Linked DNA regions of Candidatus Finniella inopinata. The protein of the gene in region 2 interacts with the protein of the main gene of each other region in a pairwise test. Links are inferred from orthologs where the notes say so. Each region holds a gene or a part of one and is shown on either strand. Other genes may lie near its edges. The genes, in order: leuS and ligA.

Region 1 (9,354 bases), on a different replicon or contig from region 2:
CACTTATACAGACTTTAAAACATAATGGTGGGGGTAGTGAATGCGGACATACTCGCTCATCTCTTGGATGACTCGATCCACTGTGACGTTCGTCGGCTCATCCAATGTTTCAACATGGATGTCAGCGCTTTCATAAATGGGGTACCGTTCGGCAATTAAACTTTCTAATGTTTCCCTTTGATTTCCCTGGGTTAACAAGGGTCTGTCGTTTCGTCTTGAGACACGGGCGACCAATGTTTCAATGTCGGCTTTTAGCCAGACTGAAATGGCCTTTTCCTTAATCAATTTTTGGGTTTCAAGATTGTTTAAAGAACCCCCTCCAGTTGCTAGTACGTGTATAGGTTGATCCAATAAACGAGTAATCACCCGATGTTCACCGCTTAGAAAGGCCTGCTCACCAAAAACCGATAAAATCTCTTTAATCGGACAGCCAGCAGCAGCCTCAACCTCGTGATCGGAATCATAAAAAGGTAATTCCAGTCGTTTGGACAAACGTCTGCCAATGCTGGTTTTACCTGAGCCCATGAGCCCAACCAAAACAATGGTTTTAGGGGGCATGAAACTAATTGTTGTAGACTGAGGACGGGAACTATGAGAATACATCATCACCAAAACTGCATGTCTTAATTTATAATTTTAATTCTATCCAGTTATATACCCATTCTGGATAAAGATGTTGGTTCTTCTATTTGAATCAGTATGGGTACAAGTCCCTGCGGACCACATAGGTAAATATGCCGTCCACAAGGCGCTGCTGTCAATGATTTGTTGAATGTGTGGTCAAAAAAGCTTCGATATCTTTTGTAAGTTTTTGATGAATATCGGCAGTTTCATTGAAAATATTGTGCCAGGCCCCTTCATAAATTTTATGCGTGCCGATTTTTAAATGGCTAGCAACTTTAGCATCCTGACTGGTATCAACCGTTTGATCGTCACCTGCTGTGGCTATGAAAATGGGTGTGGTTATCGCCTGTAGTCCTTCAGCTTGTAGTGCCTGATCCAAGGCTCTAAAGCTTGCATTTAGCCAACCATAGGTGGGGCCTGCGGTCATGAATTGGGGATGATCTTGGGTAATCTTTTTTTGCCGTTCAAAGTTTTCACGATCATGGGTGCCTCGATTCTTTTCAAACACATCTTTATTGATGTCAAAATCACCATAGCCAAAACAATAATGATCAGCATACCCTAATTTTGTTGCTGCGGCACTCAACCAGCGGGCAGCAAAAACGGGGAAGGGGTTGGTTTTTAATCCTAACATAGGCGATAAAAACACGGCGGCTTGAACAGGGAAAGTTTTGGCAACGCTTTGATCACTCAAAAAATGTAGAACAACCAAGGAGCCCATCGAACTGCCTACTAGGTAAATCGCCTGGTCGGAGGTGCGATAGGTTTTTAGGGTTAATTTCACGTCCTCCACATAAGACTGGTAATCATCTATGTAAACCTTTTGGGGGTTGTCCGTTTCCCGATCGGATCCACCGTGCCCACGCCAGTCAATAACGACGACCCGAAATCCCAAATTGGCAAAATAGTCGGCTAATCGATCATTTTTTTCAATAAACGATGCTCGTCCCGGGCAAATGATTAGCAGTTTTTTGGTATCCGCTGATACTTTCGAGTGCCATTCGCCCACGCGTATTTTGACGCCGTTTTCATGTTTTAAAGATTGGTAAGAGAATTCAGCGTGAAGCGGGGATAGAAAAATAAGCAGTAAAGCGAATTGACGGAAAATTTTTAGCATTTCAAGCTCCTTATTTACGAATCAGAAAAAGGCAGTTGCGATTGTGCGCCTGAGGCTGCAATAAAAGGCAACCCCAAATGTTGATAGGCGTTTTCTGTTAAAATGCGACCGCGGGGGGTGCGTTGAATAAAACCCTGTTGAATCAGATAGGGTTCGATCGTTTCTTCCAACGTATCGCGTTGTTCCGACAAAGCAGCGGCCAGGGTTTCGATGCCAACGGGCCCCCCTTTGTAATAATCAATAATGGTGCGCAGGTACTTTATGTCTTGCGCATCCAGGCCCAACGGGTCAACCTCCAACCGATTCAGGGCGTCTTTTGCCATATCCTCTTCCACAATCGTTTGGCCCATAACGCTGGCAAAGTCACGGACACGCCTCAATAATCGCCCTGCCACCCGCGGAGTCCCACGTGATCGCCTGGCAATCTCAAAGGCCCCGCTTTCTATCAAGTTAAATTCTAAAATTTTCGCGGCACGACGAATGATAGTCGTCAACTCATTCAGCTCATAAAATTGTAACCGCAGTGGAATACCGAATCGTTCCCGCAATGGTTGACTTAACAGACCAGACCGGGTTGTGGCCCCGATAAGGGTAAAAGGAACCAAGTCAAGCCGAATAGAGCGAGCCGCTGGCCCTTCGCCAATCATAATATCCAGTTTAAAATCTTCCATTGCCGAGTATAAAACCTCTTCAATGGTTGGGTTTAGTCGGTGGATTTCGTCAATGAATAAAACGTCATGTGGTTGCAGGTTGGTCAGAAGAGCAGCCAGATCACCGCTTTTGGTAATAATGGGCCCTGATGTGGCACGAAAGCCCACGTCCATTTCCTTCGCAACAATCTGAGCCAGGGTTGTTTTACCAAGGCCGGGGGGGCCAAATAGTAAAACGTGGTCCAATGATTCCTTGCGGTTTTTGGCCGCTTGAATAAACACGCTTAAATTGCTGCGCACAGCCGCCTGACCCGTAAAATCAGCCAGGCTTAAGGGGCGCAGCGAAGGTTCTAACTCCTCCTCTAACTGTTTATTTGGATCAATTAAACGAAGGTCAGTCATTATTCATCATGATGTCTTAGACAATTTTTGCAAAGATAACCGAATTAAGACTTCAGCGGTAGGGTTATTTGGGTTTTCTTGAGCGGTTTTTGTTAACGCCAAGCTGGCCTCGGCCTTTGAATAACCAAGTCCTAGTAAGCCGGACAGTGCGTCTTGTATGGCTGAGGTTGGAGACGCCAGTTGAATCGGAAGAGAACCCGACAGGGTGAAAATTTTATCTTTTAGTTCCAACACAATCCGGCCCGCTATTTTAGCGCCAACACCATCAGCCTGGGTTAATGATAAACGATCTTGCTGACTGATGGCGGCTCTGAGTCTTTCAGGGCTAAGATTCGATAGGATGGAAAGTGCTGCTTTTGCTCCCACCCCCTGTACCGTTAACAACAACTGAAAACAATGACGCTCGTCAGGGTCGTAAAAGCCGCAAAGCTGTTGGTGATCTTGGCGGATGATGTGTTCAATCCATAAGCTAAGTTTTTGACCAATGGCGGGAAGCTGGTCAATGGTACGAGCCGAGACCTGAACCCAATAGCCAACGCCTTGAACATCAAGAATTAAATGCCCGTCATAAAGGCTGTCAAGAATGCCGGTCAATTTTGCAATTATCATTAAGGACTCGTCTTCCTGCTAATTTTTTTTCATTAATCACTTTTATACAAAATAAGAAGACCTTACGATATACCCTTTAGATCTTTTGTAGGCAGCTTAGAAATCAAAATTTGCGTAAAATCTTGACAAAGGGTTGAATTTAGAGCATATTTCGAATGATGGTTGTTATTTAAAACTATACTAAATTTATTTATATTAAGTTGGCATAGATCGTTTTTTTATAGGAGGCATACTGGCTTGAAACGTCATTCTCACCTTATTAGTGTCGCATTTATGGTTGTGGCTTGTTTGATTGCTGCCCGTGAATACTATATAAACTACCAGATTGACGTGTCTCTTGGTCAAGCTGACAATGTTCCAGCTGAGGAACAAAATTTAAATCATTCAAATCAAACTTCCCCGATGTTAATTGGTTGCTCTAATAGTAATGAGGAACTGGAAGAACAATATCAAACCGTAGAAATTAGGAAGGGTGATACCCTGGGGTCGTTGCTGGCCAAGTTTGATATATCAAAGCAAGATATTGAGTCCCTGAATAAATCCTTGAAAGGTCATTTAAATCCCCGTGATTTGAAGCCAGGTCAAGCATTCTCTATTCAATATAAGAAGGATCAGCAGGGCGTTCAGCTTTTAGGGGCTGAGTTTAAGCCTTCTTTGGAATACACAGTTGTTTGTGAAAGAAATGAAAAAGGTCAATTCAAAACCCAGAAAAATACAGTTGAGTTAAAGACAGTCCTTAAGCGTGTTGACGGTCGGATTAATGCTAGTTTTTATAGTGCTGCTCTTAAATTAGGCATTCCAGCCAAGGTTGTAAAAGAAGCCATTAAGGCATTAAGTTACAGCGTTAATTTCCAGCATGGTATAAAGTCTGGTGATCCTTTCGAATTATTGTACGAACAATATGAAGATGCCCAAGGAAATTCTATAAAACCTGGAAATCTGAAATATATTTCTGTCGTTGCCAAAGGTCAGCTTCATCGTATTTATTCGTACGCGCCCGCGGGCAATTGTGCAGGTTATTATAACGCCCGGGGTGAAAGTGTTATTCGCAGCCTTTTGCAAACTCCCATAGACTCAAGCCGTATGCGGGTGACGTCGGGGTTTGGCAGTCGTGTTCATCCCATCAAAGGATTTCGTCGAGATCATAAAGGGGTCGATTTTGGTGCCCCTCATGGAACGGCTGTAATGGCGGCCGGTGATGGGGTCGTTCTAAAAGCTGGTTATTTTGGCGATTATGGTAATTATGTTCGAATTCGCCATGCGGGCGGGTACGAAACAGTTTATGCCCACCTAAGCAAAATCGCCTCTGGAACCCGTATAGGGGCCAGTGTAAAACAAGGCCAAGTTATTGGTAATGTGGGTGCGACTGGGCTAGCAACAGGTCCCCATTTGCATCACGAGGTGATTCTTAAAAACGTTCACGTCAACCCCCAATCTGTCAAAGCCTTGCCCACAACGCACCTGGCGACTAAAGATATTCAGAAATTTAATAAGTTCAAGCAAGAGATCGAAACCCAGATTGTGGGTCTCCCGATGAAGAATCAGCTGGCCAGTAATGATTTGAATGACGCTGTAAAAAATAAGATCGCCTAAAAGATGCTTTATTCATAATATCTATGTCCTTTAAAAGCAAAGCCATGAAGCACGGCGTATCAGGAGTAAATCCAGATTCATCAAGAGAAACAACATAGCTAAGCTCCTATAAGAATAATTTCTTCACTATATTTTGTGATCTTCGGTTTTTATTTGCCATCTTGTAAAGCCGTCCCGCGCGGTTCGTTTAATTCTTGGTATATTCCATGTCCAATATAATATTGTTAATCAAATGTTAACCCAAAAATGATAGGTTTTAGGGATGTATATTATAGTCTTGGAATTTATCAATGTTTTATATGTTTATTATTCACATATTGCTACTATTATCTAATCAAGATATAAACGCATCCGATATTTTTGGCGATGACCATGTGGGGCGTAACCAAAGTTTTAATCATCCCAAATTTGGACCTATTTTTGGTATTCGCACTTACCCAGTCTCCAATTTTGTTGCCTATTCCGCTGATAAACAAACATTTTTTAAACCTTCTGCGCCTTATTATCGGAATACTGTGTTGCCGCAAGAGGATATTGATATTGATAAGGCCTACCGACAGTTTGATAAACTTTGGCGGGAAAACCATCCTGATATTGCGTGCCATTTTGATAATCTGATGGCTACAACCGAACCCAGAATACCTTTAGTTACCCATAGTATCTGGCTGACGAATCTAGACGCACCGGTAGAATTAAAGGACGAGTTCATAGTATGGTTTAAGAAATCCTGTAGCATGAATTTGGTTAGTGTAGGTTGGAAACATTATTTGTGGGTTCAAGATAGAACCAAATTACCCAAAACAGTCAAAGAATTGGAAAAAGTAGGCGTTGAAATTAAGGAAGTTTATGGAGTTTTGGCTGAAGAAAGTGATTTTTACGGATTAAAATCAAATTTCGATCAAGAGGTTTCTGACTCCAAATTTGGACGTGCTTCTGATATTTTGCGCGTTATTTTCTTATACAAATTTGGGGGTATATATAGAGATATCGATTTTGAAATGACCCGTCCTTTTACTGGGTTGCATTTAGCCTATGATTTTTATGCAGGCATTGAAGGCGCTTATTCTTGCCCTTGTAATGCAATATACGGCTCCCGTCCTGGTCACCCTGTTCTGAGTGGACTTTTGGAAATTTTTCTCCGTAACTATGACCCAAAAACAACACCGAGCTACATTTTGACTTCCTTGAATGTTGGTGGAGAGCTTTTGAGAACTCTTTGCCAAACAGGCCCGATTGCCCTGGGTGTAGCCGTTAAAAAAACAATTTTATCTCACGGGGTCATATCCTTTGGTCTACCCATAAAGGATCAGCCAGACGGTCGAAGAGATCGCAATATTATCTTTCCCTCTGAAGTGTTTTTTGCATATTTTAACCAAGGAAAAAATTGTGACTCTTTTGGATGGCATGCGTTCACAGGCAGTTGGTTAAAAAATGAATTTGGAAGTCGTGGGTGAAGAATTTTAAGCATTCTGATTGAAAACATATTGTGAGACAAACTTCTTCACAAAATTTACGCAAAATCATTTGAAGGGGGTATACTTACCTCCAAACCAACCTTGACGTTACAAAGTTTATGAATCCGCGCATCTACCCCTTTCAGTCCGTCGAAGAAAAATGGCAACGGACATGGGACCAACTGAATCTCTATACAACAAAAGAAACTAACAAACCAAAATGCTATGTGCTTGAAATGCTGCCCTATCCATCGGGGCGTTTGCATATGGGGCATGTGCGCAACTATGCCATTGGCGACGCGATTGCCCGGTTTAAGGCGGCGCAGGGGTTTGAGGTTTTGCATCCTATGGGCTGGGATGCCTTTGGCTTGCCGGCTGAAAATGCGGCGATTCAGCACAATACTCACCCTGGATTGTGGACTATTCAAAATATTGCCGAGATGAAAAAGCAATTGCAACGCCTTGGCTTTTCTTATGATTGGCAACGCGAAGTTGCCACCTGCAACCCTGATTATTACGGGCATGAACAGAAAATCTTCCTGGATTTTTATAAGAAGGGGCTGATCTATCGCAAAGAATCATGGGTGAATTGGGACCCTATGGAAAACACAGTTTTGGCCAACGAACAGGTTGTTAACGGTCGCGGCTGGCGATCAGGTGCTGTGGTTGAGAAACGCAAACTCAATCAATGGTCGATCAAAATTACATCTTACGCTGACAGCTTGCTTAAAGATCTGAATCAACTGAAGGGGTGGCCTGAAAAGGTTACCAAGATGCAGGAAAATTGGATTGGAAGGTCCGAGGGCGCCCTGGTCAAATTTAAACTGCAGCACGATCAGATACAAACCTTGGATGTTTTTACAACTCGTCCAGAAACGTTATTTGGTGCCTCTTTCTGTGCAATTTCCGCAAATCATCCATTGACGGAGCAAGTTGCCGCGCAAAATCCTGATTTGCGTGACTTTGTGGCCGAATGCCAAAAGATGATCACAACAGAAGAAGCTGTGAGCACGGTGGAAAAGAAAGGCTTTGATACGGGTTTACGGGTTATTCATCCGTTGGATGAGCACAAGACTTTGCCGGTGTATGTCGCGAACTTTGTGTTAATGGATTATGGCACAGGCGCCTTGTTTGGGTGCCCTGCCCATGATGAACGGGATTTTGAGTTTGCTACGAAATATCAACTTCCCGTTCAAGCTGTGGTTCAAACGAACCAGCACTTGCCCTACACCGGCCCTGGCTTGGTGATCAATTCTGGGTTTTTAAATGGTTTAACCGTTGAAAAGGCGCGTGAGATTGCTATCCGGCATTTAGAAGAGACGGGTCAAGGGGAAGGGCGCACGACCTATCGTTTACGTGACTGGTCGGTTTCTCGCCAGCGCTATTGGGGGTGTCCAATCCCTATTATTCATTGCCCCAGCTGTGGTGCGGTGCCTGTTTCTGAAAAAGATTTGCCTGTTATTTTGCCGCAAGATGTCGCCTTTGACAAACCAGGGAACCCTTTGGATCATCACCCGACTTGGAAGCATGTTGATTGCCCCACATGTGGCCAAAAATCGTGCCGCGAGACGGATACTTTGGATACTTTTTTTGAGTCATCGTGGTATTTTATGAGGTATATCAACCCCAATTGTGATCAACCTCTGGATAGAGAAGCCTGTCAAAAGTGGCTGCCTGTGGATTGGTATATTGGTGGGGTTGAGCATGCGGTTTTGCACCTTTTGTATGCGCGGTTCTTTACAAAGGCTTTGCGTGATTGTGGTTATTTGACTCTAGATGAACCCTTCCAAAATTTAATTACCCAAGGCATGGTTTGTCATGAGACATATCAAGACGCGAAGGGGCAGTGGTTGTACCCTGATGAGGTGACCAAAGGAGACGACGGGAAGCCTGTTCATGTACAAACGGGTGAGAAAGTTGTCATCGGACGTGCTGAAAAGATGAGCAAGTCTAAGCGCAATCTGGTTGATCCTCAACAAATCATGGACAGTTATGGGGCTGACGCGGCTCGGTTTTTTATATTGTCAGATACACCGCCTGATCGTGACTTTGACTGGAATACAGAGGCGTTGGATGGTGCGTGGCGTTATTTAAACCGTGTTTGGCGCGTGATTCATGAGGTTATAGATGCGCCAAAAAGCGCGGGAGAAACGACTTTGTTGAAAAAGGCCCACCAGTACTTGGCCAAATTAACGGATGCTTATGAACGCAATGCATTTAACAAAGCTATCGCATTTCACCGAGAGTTAACACGAGAGGTTGAAGAGCAGGGTGAGAAAACACTGCCTGATCAATTGAATCAAGTTCTAAAAATTCTTATTCAAACATTGGCACCTATTGCTCCGCATATTGCCCATGAACTGTGGTGTCAAGTCACTGGCGACCCGCATGCTGTTTTGCATCATCAGCTTTGGCCGACGATTGACGCCACCTTGGCAGCGGTCGAGGAGATTACGATTGCTGTCCAGGTTAATGGCAAACTGAAAGGTTCTTTTGCGACCGCACCCGATTCCGATACCTCTGTTCTGGAACAGCACGCTTTAACTTTGCCTGCCGTTGTTGAAATGCTACAGGGGAATTCTCCTAAACGTGTAATTGTTGTTCCAAACCGCATTGTAAACGTGGTGTTTTAGAATTTTGCCTTTCTCAATTATTTATTTTATCGAATCTATTAGGGCGAATATATCAGAGCGTATTCTCATTAGGCTTGTAATGTCGCCCTTTATTTCTATGTGACCTTTTGTTTTATATTTATAATCAATGATATGGGTATAGGGAGCAGAGGACCAATTGCCAGAAAGCAAGTTTTGCATCATTTCTGCAATAGTGCTTTCCTTTCGACTAGCCCTTACATAGTATTCTTCACCATTATCAGACCAATTCCAAGAGTACATTTCTTGCATAA
Region 2 (9,181 bases):
TTTATCTTCCTGGTTGCCTTTTTATTAAACCTTATTACCCCCTTCACGCCCACGGCCACGGCCAGTGATGCGTGCACTGATGCACCTCCGTCCTATGAAGAACAAAGCTCCTCACCACTTCCTAACCTCATAGTCTGGATTCACGAATTAGGGGATAAACTCGACAAACTATACACAGACAAAACCCGTGATGCAGGGCCTGATGCACCGCCGTCGTATGATGCGCCTCCAGCTTATAAAGAACGAGAATCCTCATCTTCTAGCCAAGCCTCGATTCAAGAATTAGGCGACCAGGCAGACACGGATAAAGCTGATGGAGATGGAGGGCCCAAGTATAAGAAACCCTCACACCCTACTTTCTTGGCCTGGATTCAAGATTTAGAAAATCAGCGAGACAAGGCAGACAGCGAAGGCAACTTTCCTGCTTTCAAAAAAGCAACCGATGAAATTTCAGCCATCATCGGTTGGAGGTATGGACGTTTCGAATGGTTAAATAGTCCAGAATCACAATTATGGGTTATTTATTCCATCATCCGTACCCGCCACAAGTTTATGGGCCAACTTCATATGTTGCATGACCGTTATTTCAGCTATGACCATGAACAAACAACTAAGCTGCTACAAACAAATAGCAGATTTAAATCGTGTATGGCCGCCGTATTGGCGATTGATACAATCGTTATGAATGCGTTGAACGATGATAATTTTGAGGAGAAATGGGGTGAACCGGAAGTTATTCAAACATTGCTGCCTTCCATCACCAGACTAAGTCAAATCCTGCCCCAAAAACAGTCTTTGAACAGTTAAGCCAATCCTTAGACACTTTCTTGCGAACAAAATCCGATATCATGCTTTTAGCCAATGACGTCTTTAGCGTTTTTGCGCCCAAGATCACCCTGAAACAGGCCTATTACAAGCTGATCGTATCTGGTAAACCTTATAAAGGATGGACGACGCACGATATAGAAGCCGCCACCCAAATTGCCCCTTTGGCCGAGTCAGAAATGCGAAAAAATCCCCGAAAGCAACAAGAGATAAAGCAGCAGATCATTGAAGGGTTCACAAAATATTTTGAAATAAATGACATTTCCTCTTCTTCTGAAAAGGCAACGCCTGCCTCTGATCAGCTGCGCAGAAAATTGGGTCTTAAACCTGAAGATATGGTCATAGAATATATCTATGACGACTGTTTGAAGGAACGATTTTATGTGAAAGGAAAAGGCCCAAGGCACTTTTATCTAAGTCGCCCCATAAAAAACACGCAATTAGCAAATATATTGAGACGCCTCCATGGAATTATTCCTGAGTCATTGATAATAGAAAATCACAAGAACAGTATAGCTTATTGCAGAAATCCTTCTCTTGATAAAATAGATGCCGGTCAAAAACGTGGCAATCCAACCATATTAACGAATGGCGCGACTACACTTGCCGAAGGTGAGAAATTGGAAAGGAACATGCCGAGAGCTATTGAACTGTGCCGAGACGCAGCTAATTTAGGCGTGAAGCGGACTGCACGAAATTTAGGAATTTTAGTCTTTAACTATGCAGAATGGCTTTACAACGATGTTAATGACAAAGATATCTTAAGATTATTGGGCTTTTCAGGGAAGCGTTGGCGTTAGGGAATGAAAGCGCTGGAAACTATTTAATGGCAGCGTTAGATCGTTATGCCCCTATGCTTTTCAATGGAACAGATGGCATAAAAAAGGACATTCCAAAAGCTTTAAAAATGATAAAAGAGGCGGCGAACGTGGGAACGGGAGCTAACAAACAAGGTTTGACCGAAAGGGCATCTGAGCTGTTTCATAACTATGCACTGATGCTTTACCAAGGAGCAGATGGCGTGGAAAAAGATCTTTTGAAAGCTGTCCAAACAATAAGAGAGGCTGCAAGTTTAGGCAATTCACGTTCTACAGCAATTTGGTCTGATATGCGTCGTCGAGCTATGGAACAAGATGAAGGCCTTAGAAGATATTTAACGCCCTTTGTGATTGCCGCCGACATTCCTTTGAATTAATAGAAATAAATTTTCTTACTTCACACAATGTGCGAGTTTCCTGATGCGCGTTGGCTTATGGGCATAATTTTTCTGGCAAACTTTTGGGGCCGACCCTGACGGCCACCGACCCTGAGGCGTGTCGGATATCCTTCAGGTTACATCCAGCTTCAGCACCAAAAAACCACCGACGCGTCTAATTAGCCAAACTTTCCCCATACCGCGGACGCACTACACACAAGATGGGGCCCGCCCAAAAATTTTGCAGCGCCCGCCCCGCCGCACAAGCACAACACGAATCTCCCTGTTACTCACAATCTTTCGATTTTTGAGCAATGTCTTTCTATGGGGTTCCAATCCCATAGAAATTCGGCTAAGGTCTCGAAACCGGTTCCAAGACTTTATCCCAGGCAATTCCCTTGCTGTAAAAAGCAAGAGAAGGACTTTATGAATCCCCTCGCGCATCTGACCAACTTCAGATGTAACTAACCACCATATTCAGACTATCACACAAGTGATTAACAAATGGTTACCATGAAAAAAATAGCACACTGCGTTACTTCGCCATGAAGGCGACTTTGATGCCCAAGGCAATCATCAAACCGCCGCAGACTCTGTCGATCCATTTGGTCGCACCCAAGAAAAGACTCCTGATACGCCGTTGAGTCAGGGCATAGGCCAGTATGGAAAACCAACCGATGGTGATTGCACAGCAGGTTAGGCCATAAGTGATCTTCCACCCGACAGGCGTTTGCGGCTGAATAAGCTGACTGAAAATAACAAGGAAAAATAAGCTGGCCTTGGGATTTAAAACATTTGTGAAAAATCCTAAACGCAGGGCCTTTAAGTCACTGATCCCCTTGGTGGTTTTTTCTGTCGTGATGTCGCAATCGACAGAAGCCCCCGCGCCCTTGGATTGTAGCGCCCGGCAGCCGATGTATATAAGATACGCCGCCCCCGCCCATTTAATTGTATTGAATAAAAAAATCGACTCTGAGATGACAGCAGCCAAACCCGCAATGGTGTAGGTAACATGCACCAGCACGCCAAAGCCCAGACCCAAGGATACCCAAATGCCTGTGCGGCGGGAATGGACAATCGAATTTTGAATAACCACCACAAAATCAGGACCAGGCGACATCACAGCCAAAGAAAGAATCGAGATAAGGGCAAGCCATTGGAGAAAATAAACCGATAATACGTCCATAATTTACAAACCACCCACCAACGCAAGCCATTCATCCTCGGTCAAAACCTGAACTCCCAAAGCCTGCGCCGTTTTCAATTTGCTTCCAGCGTCAGCACCCGCGACGACCATATCCGTCTTGGCCGACACCGATCCACTGACCTTGGCGCCTAATCGTTCCGCCTGCGCTTTGGCCTCGCCACGACTTAAACTACTCAACGCACCTGTGAAAACAACCGTCTTCCCTTTTAAGGGGCTGTTATGCGCCTCCTGCACCAAATAGGGTTCAACGGTGACGTGTTTGCGCAGGTCATGAATCAGTTTTTGTTGCTGAGGATCCGACAAAAAAGCCACCAGATCCTTCGACATGCCAGGACCAATACCCTCTATGCTCAAAAGGTCCTCCTCCCCCGCCTGCAACAAGGCGTCTATCGTTTGATAATGCTTCGCCAATAACTTTGCTGAAACCTGGCCAATTTGCGAGATGCCCAGCCCATAAATAAATCGATCCAATGATATGACGCGACATTTATCGATGGCATCCCATAGGTTTTGCAGCGACTGCGCGCCCCACCCTTCCCTTTTTTCCAAAACTCTCCCGTGCTGGCGAAGCGTAAAAATATCGGCGGGATTTTTGATCAACCCTTCCTGGCAAAAGGCCTCCAGATGCTTTTCGCCCAAGCCCTCTATATCAAAGGCATGGCGACTGACGAAGTGCTTCAGGCGTTCAACAGCTTGGGCGGCACAGCCGAAACTGTTGGGGCACCGTATGGCCACCTGCCCCTCTGTCTGGACCACCGGCGTTTGACAAACCGGACAATGGGTTGGGAAAATAAAAGATTGACTGGTCGCAGGGCGTTTATTCGTAAGCGACTTGACCACTTGGGGAATCACGTCGCCCGCCCGTTGCACAATCACCGCATCGCCCACGCGCACGTCTTTTCGCTGAATCTCGTCCTGGTTATGAAGGGTGGCTCGGCGGACCATCACGCCCCCCACAAACACAGGCTTCAAAACAGCCAGCGGCGTCAAAACGCCGGTTCTACCCACCTGAATCAGAATATCTTCCACAACTGTTTCTGCCTGTTCGGCGGCAAATTTATGAGCAATCGAATGCCGGGGCGCACGCCCAACCACCCCCAACCGATTTTGCAACGCCAGGTCGTTCACCTTATAAACCACCCCATCAATTTCATAGTTCAGAGTGGGGCGCAGCTCCTCTAGGCGTTCGTAATGGGCCTTAAGCTCCGCCTGGTTAAGGCATAATTGAACATGTGGGTTCACCGGAAAACCCCATGTTTTTAACGTGTTTAAAATTTCCTCTTGGGTTTTATCCCCATTAGGCTCAGACGTAAAATAGGCATACGCAAAAAAGTACAGGGGCCTTTTGGCCGTGATCGATGAATCTAATTGGCGAAGCGACCCTGCGGCTGCATTGCGGGGGTTGGCGAAGGGCGATTCGTCCTCTTGCTGGCGATTCTCGTTCAACCTTTCAAAGTCGGATTTGGTCATGTAAACCTCCCCCCGAACCTCCAACCGGGCAGGCTTAAAATCACCCTGCAAAATCAACGGAATATCGCGAATGGTTCTCAAATTGGGGGTGATATTCTCCCCCTCTACCCCATCACCGCGCGTTGCCCCCAACACAAATTGCCCATCTTCATAGATTAAAGACGCCGATAACCCGTCGATCTTGGGCTCTGCCATGAAGGGAATATCTTGGTCGGCCGGCCATTTCAAAAAACGTTTAATGCGGTCGATAAAGTCGCCAACCTCGTCAAGGGAAAAGGCGTTATCCAACGACAACATAGGGGCCTGGTGTTTAACCTTTTCAAATTCCGGCGATGGAGCCGAGCCCACCCGATGCGACGGGCTGTCGGGGCGGATCAGGTTTGGAAACAGCACCTCAATTTCCCGGTTGCGCCGGTGCAAGGCGTCGTAAGCCTGGTCGCTGATAGTCGGCTGATTTAGGCGATAGTACCTGTAATCATGGTCAGCAATTTCTTTGGCTAAAGTTTTCAGTTCGGCGGCTGCTTGTTCGGGGGTAAGATTGCTTTTTGACGCCACGATGTACCTAATTCAGAACAATAATCAGTCCGCATGATACCGCCGATTGCCTTTTATTGCCACTGGCTTTCAAGCCATTCATAGCAAGCCTTAAGATCTATTTAAGAAGCGTATTTGGACACGTTTAAATATTCCTTGTATAATCGGCGAATGGACCTATATAAATGGTATTAATCAATAAACTGGATTCTTTCACAATGATCAACACTAAACTTATTTTTTTATTAACAATTGCTTTCTTGGGGTCTTCCCATGGTATTTTGGGCTCGGATGAGTCTTCTTCCAGCGATGACTTAGGCGATCCTGCAGCTCGTCCCTTAACATTTGATGTAGGCTATAGTGTCGAAGATCATTCAAGACGTATATTTGAACAATATCGTTTACGAGCAGCTCATGCCTTAACATTTGATGTAGGCTATCGTGACGCTCCTGCAGTAATGGCAGCGGGAGCTCCTCCCTCTCCCCAAAAAAAATGGCGTCTCCAAGAGTTAGGTTTCCTAAAGGATGCAGATCAAAAGTATGTACCAAAAGAAAAATTTTCTTATCTTCCGAACCTGAGGGATATCACTCCAAGAATGATCATATTGCCTTCTGCTCCGCCTCCTGTGGAAGCAACGTTTGTTTCAAGAAGGAATCGGATGGAAGTGGGGGAAGCAGGTATCCCTTCTCTACCAACGAGCCTGGTTAAAGAAATTAAAAAGTTCTTACCTGATGATGATACAAGCGCAAATGCATTGTTTTACAAAACTTTCGCAAACGTTAAACGATCATTTAAGGTTTCTTCTGTCGAGGGAATCCAGCGTGTTTTAAATCAGGGTCTACATTTCGGTGTAATATTTAAAGTACGTGAGACCGATTCCTTTAACCAAATCGTCCCACTTTTAGGGAATGTTAGATGTGTAAGTGTTGCACCAGACGATGGCAACGATGAGTTCCTAAGGTTCTTGCACGGCAGGTTGAATTTGCCTGATAATTTATTAGAGCTTTTTCCCTCTAATCCCCATTTAGAAACATTGAGGATAGAGTCTTCTAATCGAGATCCTTTAGACCTTGCACCGCTGTCAAAATTCCCAGGACTTAGGGCCTTAGAATTAAAAGGGGTTCCACGTCGTCCAATAGGAATTTTCAGTTACAACGACCATGATTGCGAAGATTTGAGTTTTATCAGATCTTTGCCATATTTAACCGAGTTATCGTTATCGGGACGACGTCCAGTTACTGACCTCACCAAAGGTTTAGAGCATTTACAACGTCATTGGAACGTTCTTAAATTGACTATGGATAAAGACCTGCAACTCGATCTATTTGGTAATAGGTTAAATATAACCACCATAACTGTGAGGAAACCTCTGCAATTTAATCTTGGACTTTCTGACTCATACCTGCGTTCTCTAATTCTTCAAGACTTTAAAGTAATGCCTCTAATTCTTCGAGACTTTAAAGTAAGGCCTATAATTTCCACAAACCTAACAGTGGACTCTGAAGGGGCAGTTTCTTTTTCCATACAACCGACATCAAGTTCGACGGAACAAAAAGCATCAGCAGCGTCATCTTCGGAATCCGCAGGCCAGTCTGCAGCGGCATCTTCATCGTCAACCTTATAAGACGAAGTGTTTGTAAGTAACCATGACAGGGGGCTCAATCCAGCCCCCTTATTCCAAAAGCTTTAGAAATCTGGGCTGGCTATAAAACTGATGGGTTCAGACGATTGAGGGCGTGCCGGTGTTGCCGGAAGCGAGATATCACCATTCGCCAAACGCTCAGTCAGTCCATGCGGTAAGGATTCTGCTAGACCCTCTTCGATCGGTTCCCGCAACACATATCCACGCCCCCAAACAGTTTCAATATAGCCATCTCCAGCGGTCGCATCCGCAATTTTGCGTCGCAGCTTGCAAATAAATACATCAATAATCTTCAGCTCGGGCTCGTCCATCCCCCCATACAAATGATTTAAGAACATTTCTTTTGTAAGGGTTGTCCCCTTTCGAAGGGATAACAACTCTATAATTGCGTATTCTTTTCCGGTCAGGTTTAACGTCATGCCATCAACGGTGGCCGTTCTATTCTGCAAATTAATGGACAGGCGCCCTGTGTTGATGATTGAATTAGAATGCCCATGGGAACGACGAATAATCGCATGAACTCGGGCTACCAATTCATTTTTACTGAAAGGCTTCGTAAGATAATCGTCAGCCCCAGACCCTAAACCCTTAACTTTATCTTCCGTTTGGCTAAGACCAGACAAAACCAAAATTGGCGTTTTGATATGCGCCGCCCTTAAACGTCGAACGACCTCAAATCCATCCATATCAGGCAATAATAAATCCAGAATGATCAGGTCATATTCATAAAGTTTTCCAATTTCCAAGCCATCTTCGCCTAAATCAGTGGTATCGCATATGAATCCCTCTGACTTTAAAAGCAATTCTAAATTTTTCGCTGTCGCCGAATCATCTTCTATAAGCAAAATACGCATGGCACCCTTGCGGTTCAGTCTTCTCTATTCAAATGTTACCAAAAAAGTAATAACTTACCTACAATTTTATTTTTTAAAATTTTAGTATTTATTTAACTTTTTGACCCTACAATTTTTTAGTATCCTCTGAAAATCATACCCATTTTGAATACGTTTATGAAAACTAACTTTAAGAAAATTCATTGGTTGCAACTGATTCGAACCAATGGAATCGGGCCCGTTCGTTTCTGGCAATTCCTAAAACAATATGGTTCGGCTGAACAGGCCTTAAAATTCCTATCAAAAGTGTATCCCGTTGAAAAGGCAGAGGCCGAAATACAACAGCATCACACAAAAGGGTATCATTTGATTGCCGCTTTTGAACCCGAATTTCCCCAAACGTTAAGACGGCAACCAGATTGCCCCCCCTTTATCAGCATTTATGGAAACATCAATTGTTTGAATCAACCAATGGCAGCAATTGTTGGGGCGCGCAATGCGTCATTAGGCGGGCGCCAACTAAGCTTTTCGATAGCACAAGAACTGGGAAAGGCCGGATGGCAAATCGTATCAGGCCTAGCGCGCGGCATCGATGAACGCGCCCATCATGGAGCTTTGGCAACCGGTACACTGGGCGTTTTGGCAGGGGGCGTTGACTGCATTTACCCCCCAGAGCACCAGAATCTGTATCATGACATTGCTAAAAAAGGGGCTGTCATTTCAGAAATGCCTTTGGGAACGACCCCGATGGCTGGTCTATTCCCCAGACGCAATCGCCTCATCGCTGGCTTAAGCGAGGGGGTCATTGTTATTGAAGCTGCGAACCGATCAGGATCTCTTATTACGGCCGACTATGCCCTTGAACAGGGGGCGGATATTTTTGCCGTTCCAGGTTCCCCCCTAGATCCCCGTTGCGCCGGGTCAAACAAACTTTTAAAACAGGGGGCGATTGTGACGGAGTCAGCAGCTGATGTCCTGGCCGTTATTGGGACTCCTCCCTCCCTTGATAACCAAGGACAACCATCTGCTTTACCCAAAGAAACTTATACACCCGACATAACGAAAAACTCTGGCGATTTAAAGCAACACCTTTTGACAGATCTCAGTTTGACGCCAACCGACTTTGAATTACTTTTGCCGCTTTATCCTCAGACAGCCTCTGTTGTTTTGGGCGCCTTGTGTGAATTGGAATTAGAGGGCTTTGTTCAACGCCATGCTGGGAATAAATTCAGCCGTATGCCCAATGCGTCTTAGCTAAGTTGAGTCGCTAAGTAATCAATAACGGCTTATCCAAAACCTTTTGAAATCCCTGCCAATTGCTTTTATTAATCGTTCCACAGTTTTCACAAATCGGTTGCCATTGGGAACTATGGTGGTCGCATTTTTCGCAAATCCATACCGCTTCAGAGGCCTCAGCCATCGCCCGCCTCCACCATGACCTGACAACAGCCTGATTTTGCGGATGTTGAACTTC

Evidence for each region.
Region 1: the proteins of ligA (region 2) and leuS interact in binary tests that used the Escherichia coli proteins (3 or more experiments, as listed by UniProt). The link is inferred for Candidatus Finniella inopinata from one-to-one orthologs.

What each region holds. Positions count from the first base shown.
Region 1 is NZ_SCFB01000001.1:126,017-135,370, forward strand. What follows is about bases 6,219-9,325. They hold leuS (leucine--tRNA ligase), read left to right. Parts: upstream 6,219-6,568; coding sequence 6,569-9,082; downstream 9,083-9,325. Other genes in these bases: EQU50_RS00695 (glycosyltransferase), read left to right, coding at 6,219-6,449; EQU50_RS00705 (hypothetical protein), read right to left, coding at 9,104-9,325. Outside these bases: EQU50_RS00670 (shikimate kinase), read right to left, coding at 4-606; EQU50_RS00675 (alpha/beta fold hydrolase), read right to left, coding at 758-1,741; Holliday junction branch migration DNA helicase RuvB, read right to left, coding at 1,756-2,793; Holliday junction branch migration protein RuvA, read right to left, coding at 2,800-3,402; EQU50_RS00690 (peptidoglycan DD-metalloendopeptidase family protein), read left to right, coding at 3,640-4,995; more of EQU50_RS00695, read left to right, coding at 5,313-6,218; more of EQU50_RS00705, read right to left, coding at 9,326-9,354.
Region 2 is NZ_SCFB01000004.1:188,521-197,701, forward strand. Bases 2,732-5,665 are described here. They hold ligA (NAD-dependent DNA ligase LigA), read right to left. Parts: upstream 5,253-5,665; coding sequence 3,210-5,252; downstream 2,732-3,209. Other genes in these bases: EQU50_RS02735 (LysE family translocator), read right to left, coding at 2,732-3,206; EQU50_RS02745 (hypothetical protein), read left to right, coding at 5,417-5,665. In the rest of the region: EQU50_RS02720 (hypothetical protein), read left to right, coding at 1-807; EQU50_RS02725 (hypothetical protein), read left to right, coding at 828-1,625; EQU50_RS02730 (SEL1-like repeat protein), read left to right, coding at 1,652-2,020; more of EQU50_RS02735, read right to left, coding at 2,556-2,731; more of EQU50_RS02745, read left to right, coding at 5,666-6,856; response regulator transcription factor CtrA, read right to left, coding at 6,919-7,728; DNA-processing protein DprA, read left to right, coding at 7,885-8,961; EQU50_RS02760 (heme biosynthesis HemY N-terminal domain-containing protein), read right to left, coding at 8,975-9,181. UniProt on the Escherichia coli protein: DNA ligase that catalyzes the formation of phosphodiester linkages between 5'-phosphoryl and 3'-hydroxyl groups in double-stranded DNA using NAD as a coenzyme and as the energy source for the reaction.